2 regions of the Mesorhizobium sp. M0618 genome follow, and region 2 is predicted to be linked to the other one. Evidence: predicted binding sites of a transcription regulator. Region 2 holds the regulator's gene; the other holds the start of a gene.
What was found. The regulator HrcA, encoded in region 2, represses chaperone genes, less so after heat shock. The targets are predictions, from matches to a motif close to GTTAGCACTCNCNNNNNGNGAGTGCTAAC.

Region 1 (4,709 bases), on a different contig from region 2:
TAAAGTATTGGACAGTGCCCAATTTACCGTTGGAAAAGCTGGATATGGCGTTTCAGCGTTTCAGCGAAATAACCGAAATCAATCACTCCTAACAGCAAAGGCAACCGGAACTCGATCGCTTCCGTTGCCCGCGACTTAGCGAAACGCTTGTTCGCGATTTACTAAAACGGCTGTCCCAATTTAGTGAAATCCGCAGACAAGCCGCTGGAGGTTGGCCAAAGGCCACCCACGCCTGCTCCGAGGCCCTCCAGGGCAATGGTCTGAGACCTGGGCTCAAGCAGGATGAGACGCCGCTGGAGCTCAGGTGCAAGCGCTGCCACGCCCGCTCCGAGGCCCCACAAGGCCGAAGCGCAGTCGTCGGGGTCACGAGGCCTCTCGGCCACGACGACGAGCCTGAACCTGGATCCGCCTTTCTTGAGGCGTTGCGACTATCATCGCGGCGACACGCAGCTCTTGATTTGTGTGCGACACCTCAGCAGATCCATCGGGCTGAGCCGCTCAGCAATATCAACGAGAATGTCCAGCGGCAGATCAAGGATACTCAGAGGAGGAAACGCTTGATCTTGAGGCTCAGAGCGCGTCTGCTCCACTATAGAACAGGATGATTCACCGGGTCCTTCAACGCCAGCCGCCGGTCCGATGAGAGAATTGTCTCGGATATCACGCTCGATGGGGTTAAATGCCGAGATGGGCGCCTTGCCACGCTCCTCAATGCCCCTCATGATTCACCGCCTATAGCTACCAACTGAATGAATCATCGTGATTGTCGCGCAGCGGAATCCTCAAGGATCGGGCAGTTCGTAGGGGGCGCCGGTTTGACCAGGTTGAGCCCGCGAATTGCTCGATCGGACAAGATCCTAATTCTGACGAGATCCTCGGGACGCACTCCAAGTTGTCGATCATGTTCGGCACACAAGGAAAGGGCGGCATTGCTGCCGCCCTTTCCGCTGTAGGTTGATAGGGGCTGGATTAGAAATCCATGCCGCCCATGCCGCCCATGCCGCCCATACCGCCGCCGCCCATGCCGCCAGGCATGCCGCCGCCGCCAGCCGACTCCTTCTTCGGAGCCTCCGCGATCATGGCTTCGGTGGTGACCAGCAGGCCGGCGACCGAGGCCGCGTCCTGGAGAGCCGTACGGACAACCTTGACCGGATCGACGATACCCATGGCGATCATGTCGCCATATTCGCCGGTCTGGGCGTTGTAGCCGAAGGTCGCGCCCTTGTTCTCAAGGATCTTGCCGGCAACGATCGATGCTTCCGCACCGGCGTTGGCCGCGATCTGGCGGGCCGGAGCCTGCAGCGCACGACGAACGATGTTGATGCCGGCGGCCTGGTCGGCATTGACGCCGGTGACCTTGATGTCGGCCGAAGCGCGCAGGAGAGCGACGCCGCCGCCTGCAACGATGCCTTCTTCGACGGCCGCGCGGGTCGCGTTGAGGGCGTCATCGACGCGGTCCTTCTTTTCCTTGACTTCGACTTCCGTGGCACCGCCGACGCGGATCACCGCAACGCCGCCGGCGAGCTTCGCCAGACGTTCCTGCAGCTTCTCCTTGTCGTAGTCCGAAGTGGTCTCTTCGATCTGCTGCTTGATCTGGGCAACGCGGCCCTGGATCTCGGCCTTCTTGCCGGCGCCGTCGACGATGGTGGTGTTCTCCTTGGAGATCGACACCTTCTTGGCGCGGCCGAGCATGTTGAGGCCGACGTTCTCGAGCTTGATGCCGAGGTCTTCCGAGATGACCTGGCCACCGGTGAGGATGGCGATGTCTTCCAGCATGGCCTTGCGGCGATCACCGAAGCCCGGCGCCTTGACGGCGGCGATCTTCAGGCCGCCACGCAGCTTGTTGACGACCAGCGTGGCCAGGGCCTCGCCTTCGACGTCTTCCGAGATGATGAGCAGCGGCTTCGAGGTCTGCACGACGGCTTCGAGAACCGGCAGCATCGCCTGCAGGTTGGACAGCTTCTTCTCGTGCAGGAGGATGTAGACGTCCTCGAGCTCGGCAACCATCTTGTCGGCGTTGGTGACGAAGTAGGGCGAGAGATAGCCGCGGTCGAACTGCATGCCTTCGACGACCTCGAGTTCAGTCTCGGCGGTCTTGGCTTCCTCAACCGTGATGACGCCTTCGTTGCCGACCTTCTGCATCGCTTCGGCGATCATCTTGCCGACCGACTCGTCGCCATTGCCGGCGATCGTGCCGACCTGGGCAACTTCCTCGGAGGTCTTGATCTTCTTGGCAGCCTTGCCGAGCGCCGCGACGACTTCGGTCACGGCCAGATCGATGCCGCGCTTCAGGTCCATCGGGTTCATGCCGGCGGCAACGGCCTTGTTGCCTTCCTGGACGATCGACTGCGCCAGAACGGTCGCGGTTGTGGTGCCGTCACCGGCGATGTCGTTGGTCTTCGAAGCAACTTCGCGGATCATCTGCGCGCCCATGTTTTCGAACTTGTCGGAAAGTTCGATTTCCTTGGCGACGGTGACCCCGTCCTTGGTGATGCGCGGTGCGCCGAACGACTTGTCGATGACGACGTTGCGGCCCTTGGGGCCGAGGGTGACCTTCACCGCGTCGGCGAGGATGTTGATGCCGTGAAGCATGCGCTCACGGGCATCGCGGGAGAATTTTACGTCTTTGGCAGCCATTTTTTTACTCCTGGGCATCTCGCCCGAAATTCAGATTTGATGGTGCGAAGGAAAGGCCTGATATCAGCCGATGATGCCCATAATGTCGGATTCCTTCATGATCAGAAGGTCTTCGCCATTGAGCTTGACTTCGGTACCCGACCACTTGCCGAACAGGATGCGGTCGCCGGCCTTGACGTCCAGCGGGACCAGCTTGCCTGCTTCGTCACGAGCGCCGGAGCCGACGGCGATGATCTCGCCTTCCTGCGGCTTTTCCTTCGCCGTATCCGGGATGATGATCCCGCCGGCGGTCTTGGATTCGGATTCGACCCGGCGAACGACCACGCGGTCATGCAGCGGCCGGAAATTCGACTTTGCCATTTTTGGATGTCCTTGGTGCGGATGTTGAACGGTTCTCCGTTGCCGGAGCGTGCTTAGCACTCAGCGGAAGCGAGTGCTAACGCGGCAATGAGATAAGCCGCATGCTCCTGCTAGTCAAGACGAAAGAGCAAAGAGCAAAGAGAAAAGAGCAGACAGCAAAGAGAAGAGAGCAAAGAGCGTGTAAGCATCGAGCCTTTTATGTGAACAATGTCGGGTATCAGACATATATGGGGCGGCTCACCCTTTGTATTTGAGCTTTATTCAGATGGCACGAATGATGCAACAGGTGATGCATTTGATCTCATCCAGAGGCTCGCACGGGGTCGTGCTGCGTCAGCTCGGTCATGTCGAGCTTCAGAAGGCCATTTTGGCATTGGTTCTGTTGCCCTATTCCCATTCATGACCAGTCCTGCGCGCGTGAGCCGGCCGGCTAGATTCCAACCACGAGAGCGCCGCCGCTGAGACCCGCACCCGCCGCCGACAGAAGGATTTTCTCTCCAGGCTGGAATGGCTCCGTCTGGTTGGCGAGCGAGAGCGACAGCGGGATCGTCGCGGCCGAAGAGTTGCCGTATTCGGCAATCGTCTTGACAATTGCTTGGTCCGCGATGCCGAGGTTCCTCCCGACCGCGTCGAAAATCCGAGTATTGGCCTGATGGGGCACGAACCGGCCGAGATCGTGTGGCCGCACTCCGGCAGCGGCTAGCGCGCTTATCGAGCAATTGGTCATCATCTCGACGGCCTTTGCGAACACTTCGCGGCCGTCCGTCATCCTCATTCGGGTTTGCGCGAGATCGAGGTCACCGTGGAACGGCTTGTTGCTTCCTCCTGCGGGAATCTGGATCAGCCCGTATCGCGAGCCGTCCGAAGCCACCGAGGCACCGAGAATGCCCCGATCAGCATCATCGCACTGACCGATCACCAGGGCGCCGGCGGCATCGGCAAACAGGACCGAGCTTGCGCGCTCGGCTGGATTGATGCGGCGGCTGAGGATATTGGCGGCGATAACAAGGCTCGCTTTGCCGTGCAGGCGGGTAAATCCGTCCGCAAACATCAGCGCATAGATGAAGCCGGCGCAGGCGCCTGTCAGATCCACCGCGCCTGCGCTGCCAAGGCCAAGCTTGTGTGCGACCAGCGGCGCGCTCGGCGGCAGAAGATGGTCGGGCGTCGAGGTGGCAAGCAACAGCAGACCGATGTCGTGGCGCGCAATACCGGCGTTCGCCAGCGCCATGTCGCCGGCCTGCGCAGCAAGACCAGACAGCGTGTCTTCGTCGGTTGCCCAGAAGCGCGACCGTATCCCGGTACGCCTTTCGATCCAGCCTGGATCAAGACCGAGATTGCTCTCGATTTCGGCATTCGCCACCTTTCGCCCAGGCGCATGATGGCCAAACCCGAGAATGCGCGACGACTTGCTCATGGCCTGGACCCGAAGCGTTCGCCCGCCTCCTCAATGGCGTCATAGAGTCGCTCGAGCTCGTCGCCGGTGATGCAATAGGGTGGCAGAAGGTAGAGGACATTGCCGAGCGGGCGCACAAGTAGCCCTCGCTCGAGGAAGAAAGCGCGCAGTTTCGGTCCGATCTCGGCGAGATAACCTGCGGAACCGGTTCGCAGGTCGAGCGCCGCGATCGTGCCGGTCGCCCGGCAGTCGGTGAAGAAGCTGTTGTCGCGAAAGCGTCGAAGCCCGGTGGCCTGCATTGCGCTCAAGGCCGCAATGC
Region 2 (4,709 bases):
CGTAGAGAGCTGATTCAAGGATGGCAGAGGGCATCACGAGGCACCCCCCTCTGCCCTGCCGGGCATCTCCCCCGCAAGGGGGGAGATTGGCTGTGGCCTCGCCGGCATTTCTCGCGCAACGTTGACTATTGGCGAAGGCCAAGACAGCATCTGATCTCCCCCCTTGCGGGGGAGATGGCCGGCAGGCCAGAGGGGGGTGTCTTGGCTCGGCATTCGAAACCTCAGGCCACTGCCATCTGCTGCAAACTCACCAACCGCTGGATGCCTTTCTTGGCCAGGCCCATCAAGTCCGCGAACTGCTCCTCGGAGAAAGGCTCGCCCTCGGCGGTGCCCTGGATCTCGACGATGCCACCCTTGCCGGTCATGACGAAATTGGCGTCGGTGCCGGCCGCGGAATCCTCAATGTAATCGAGGTCGATGACCGGCTGGCCGTCATGGATGCCGCAGGAGATCGCAGCGACATGGTCCTTCAGCACCTTGGCGACACTGGCCATCTGGCGCGCTTCCATCCAGCGCAGGCAATCATACAGCGCCACCCAACCGCCGGTGATCGAGGCGGTGCGGGTGCCGCCATCGGCCTGGATGACGTCGCAGTCGACGGTGATCTGCTGCTCGCCCAGCGCCTGCAGATCGACCACGGCGCGCAGGGAGCGGCCGATCAGCCGCTGGATTTCCAGCGTGCGGCCGCCCTGCTTGCCGGCCGAAGCCTCGCGGCGCATGCGCTCGCCGGTCGAGCGCGGCAGCATGCCGTATTCGGCCGTCACCCAGCCCTTGCCGGAATTGCGCATCCAGCCAGGCACTTTTTCCTCAAGGCTGGCCGTGCACAGGACATGCGTGTCGCCGAACTTCACCAGGCACGAGCCTTCGGCATGCTTGGAGACGCCGCGCTCGAAGGAGATGGCACGCATTTCGTCGAATTGGCGTTTGGAAGGGCGCATTCAGGCTGCTTTCTTGTCATTTTTCGGAATCTTGGCCGGCTTGTAACCGCATGGGACGCGTGGCGCAAAGGAAAATGGCCTGACGATCTGACGCAGACACCGGGTGATCTCACACAGACACCGGGTGATCTCACAAAGACACCGGGTTGCGCGGGTGCAGTGTAAGTCTATATCGTTGGGCCGGAGGTTTTTGGCCGTATGACCAAGGCAGTCGATCCCGCTTCGCAGTCGCCCGCGCTTCAGTCGCTCGATATGCGTTCCCGCGACATCTTCCGGCGCATTGTCGATTCCTACCTCAGGGACGGTGAACCGGTGGGCTCGCGCAGCCTGTCGCGTATCCTGCCGTCCTCGCTGTCGCCGGCGACCATCCGCAACGTGATGAGCGATCTCGAGCATCTCGGCCTGATCTACGCGCCGCACATCTCGGCCGGCCGGTTGCCGACGCAGGCCGGCCTGCGTTTCTTTGTCGATGCCTTCATGGAGCTTGGCGACCTTTCCGACGAGGAGCGCCGCGCCATCGAGGCACAGGTTCGGGCGTCCGGCTCGGGCGCGACGCTGGAGCACATGCTGACCGAGGCCAGCCAGATGCTGTCGGGCATGTCGCGCGGCGCCGGCCTGGTTCTGGCCGCCAAGAACGAGGTGGCGCTGAAGCACATCGAATTCATCCAGCTCGAACCGACCAAGGCGCTGGCGGTGCTGGTGTCGCAGAATGGCGACGTCGAGAACCGCGTCGTCGAGCTGCCTGCCGGCATCACCGTCTCGCAACTGCACGAGGCCTCAAATTTCCTCAACGCCCATATACGCGGCCGAACGCTTGCCGAGGCGCGGATCGAGATCGCCCGCATCAAGGAAGAGACCAGGGCCGCGCTCGACACGCTGTCGCAGGACCTGGTCGAGAAGGGGCTGGCGGTGTGGGCCGGCGCCGACAGTGGCCTGCCGGCACGGCTCATCGTGCGCGGGCGCGCCAATCTGCTCGAAAACGTCACCGCCCAGGCCGACATCGAACTGCTGCGCCATTTGTTCGAGGACATGGAGACGCAGGACGGGCTTATCCAGTTGCTTGACCTCGCCGAGCAGGGCTCGGGCGTGCGCATCTTCATCGGCTCGGAAAACAAGCTGTTTTCGCTGTCGGGCTCGTCGCTGGTTGTCGCGCCCTATCGCGACAAGGATGCCCGCGTCGTCGGCGCGCTCGGCGTCATCGGCCCGACCCGGCTGAACTACGCGCGCATCGTCCCAATGGTCGACTATACGGCGCAGCTGATTTCCCGCATGCTGCGCTGAGCTGATCCAACCGAGGAGACGACGATGGCGCTCGAAGAATTCAAGGCCCGGATCAGCCTGCTGCTGGAGGAGATGGTCAACCAGCCGGAGGACCAGCACGAGATCCAGGAGCAGTTGCGTGAAAAACTGCAGGAAATGCGCGCCATGGGATTGCCGCTGCCGGCTGACCTCGTCGAGTTGGAAAAACGCCTCGACGACGATTTTTACGCCGCCGGGACCTGAGCCGGGAAACCGGAAGCTTCCTCCACCTCATCGTGTGCCGTGGAACGATCGACGAGACCGCTCGTTCCTGTTCTCACGCCCAAACATTGGAGGACCGAATGATGCGTTTTGCCGGCCCCGCAATTTCCGCCGCACTGTTTCTCTCGACCGCTTCATTCGCCCAGCAGGCGGACGATCCGGTGCTCAAAGGCGCGGCCGCATTCGGCGACTGGCGAGCGGACAAGCCGGGCACACGCCGCCTGATCAGACCGGACGATCTGCCTAAGCCCTATGCCACCCGGTCGACCTCGAACAGCGCCGGCGTTGCGGACATGCCGGCAGACGCGAAGCTGCAACTGCCGCCGGGGTTCTCGGCCGAGCTGGTTGCATCGGGCATCGACAATCCACGCGTCGTGCGCGTCGCGCCGAATGGCGACCTGTTCGTCGCCGACAGCGAGGCCAACCAAGTCCGCATCTACCGTCTGGCCGAAGGCAGTGCGAAGCCTGCGCAGGACGGCATCTTTGCCGGCAATCTCAACCAGCCCTATGGTATTGCCTTCTATCCGCCAGGCGCTGACCCGCAATGGGTCTATGTCGCCAATAGCGACAGCATCGTGCGTTTTGCCTACCGCAATGGCGACCTGAAGGCCTCCGGCGATCCAGAAACCATCGTCGACAACATCCCGGCCAATCACCACTGGACCCGCGACATCGCTTTTTCGCCGGACGGCAAGACGCTTTATCTGTCGGTCGGCTCGGGATCGAATGTCGCCGAGGACATGGGCCAGGAGCCGAAGGGCGGACTCGACGCCTGGGCGGCGTCGCAGGCGCTCGGCGCGCCATGGGGATCCGAAGATGGCCGCGCCGATGTGCTGGCCTTCGATCCCGATGGCAAGAGCGGCCGCATCGTTGCCACCGGCCTGCGCAACTGCTCGGGCATGACCGTGCAGCCGGCGACCGGCGCGCTGTGGTGCGTCGTCAACGAACGCGATGCGCTTGGCGACAATGTGCCGCCCGAATACGCGACCGTGGTCAAGGAGGGCGCCTTCTATGGCTGGCCCTGGTACTACATCGGCGACAATGAGGATCCGCGCCACAAGGGTGCGCGCCCCGATCTTGCCGGCAAAACGACCGTTCCCGATGTGCTGATGCAGGCGCATTCGGCGCCGCTCAACATTGCCTTCTACGAGGGGAAGAGCTTTCCGGCTGAATACAAGGGCGATGCTTTCGTCGCTCTGCACGGGTCATGGAACCGCGGCAACCGGACCGGCTACAAGGTGGTGCGGTTGCTGTTCAAGGACGGCAAGCCAACCGGCGAATATGAGGATTTCATCACCGGCTTCGTCGTCTCAAACGGCGAGGTGTGGGGGCGGCCGGTCGGCGTGGCGGTGGCCCTGGATGGCGCGCTGATCGTCACCGAGGACGGCAACGGCACCATCTGGCGTGTCACCCATGGCGACGGTCGTTCCTGAGCGCAACTCGCACAGGCGTGGTGCAATCGAATCCGAGTTTCAGGGAATTCACGCCCGCCGGGCTTTGTGCGATAGGATGCCGTGATAGCAGCGTCGCGCAAGGCCGCAACCATGACCCTCACCGGATTCCTCGCCTACAGCGCCGCTCTCGGCATCGCCGCCGCGATTCCTGGTCCCGGCATCACCGCGCTGGTCGCCCGTGCGCTCGGCTCCGGCTTCCGCTCGTCGCTGGCGATGTCCTTTGGCCTGATGGTTGGCGACATCACCTATCTGACCGCCGTGGTGCTCGGCCTCGCCATCGTTGCACAGAGTTTCGGCATGGTTTTCCTGGCAATCAAATGGCTCGGCGTCGCCTATCTCGCCTTCCTCGGCTGGCGCTTCTGGAACAGCGGCATCACGCCCGAGACCGTCGAGGCCAGAAAAGGCAAGGGCGGCTTGCTGTCGAGCTTTGCCGCCGGCCTGACTGTCACGCTCGGCAATCCGAAGACGATGATCTTCTATCTCGCCATCACGCCGACCATCGTCGACCTGAAAACCATTACGCTGGCCGACTACGGCATTCTCGTCGCGCTGACGGTCGTCGTGCTTCTGGTGGTGCTGGTGCCGTATCTGGCGCTGGCCGCCAAGGCGCGCTGGTTCCTGAAATCGCCGCGCGCGCTCAAGGCGCTGAACCGTACGGCTGCCGGCTTCATGGTCGGTGCCGCTGCAGCGATTGCCGCCCGCCAATAGCGGGCTTTCGGCCAAAGCATTTCGCAAACAGGCCTTTGCGGGAAATGCTTTTCCGAGACGGCACTGTTTTAGACACAGGTCCCACTCG

Region 1: the regulator HrcA is predicted to act here: its motif matches at 3,050-3,078, upstream of groES (co-chaperone GroES).

Annotation. Positions count from the first base shown of each region.
Region 1 is NZ_JAMYQH010000013.1:12,807-17,515, forward strand. Features, by position in the region: gene groL (chaperonin GroEL) at 970-2,637, opposite strand; gene groES (co-chaperone GroES) at 2,701-2,997, opposite strand; gene bioZ (3-oxopimeloyl-[acyl-carrier-protein] synthase BioZ) at 3,428-4,411, opposite strand; gene NKJ04_RS15530 (adenosylmethionine--8-amino-7-oxononanoate transaminase) at 4,408-4,709, opposite strand, start outside.
Region 2 is NZ_JAMYQH010000053.1:15,635-20,343, reverse strand. Features, by position in the region: gene NKJ04_RS32595 (VOC family protein) at 1-37, opposite strand, end outside; gene rph (ribonuclease PH) at 222-938, opposite strand; gene hrcA (heat-inducible transcriptional repressor HrcA) at 1,137-2,219, shown strand; gene NKJ04_RS32580 (hypothetical protein) at 2,244-2,441, shown strand; gene NKJ04_RS32575 (PQQ-dependent sugar dehydrogenase) at 2,540-3,892, shown strand; gene NKJ04_RS32570 (LysE family translocator) at 4,004-4,621, shown strand.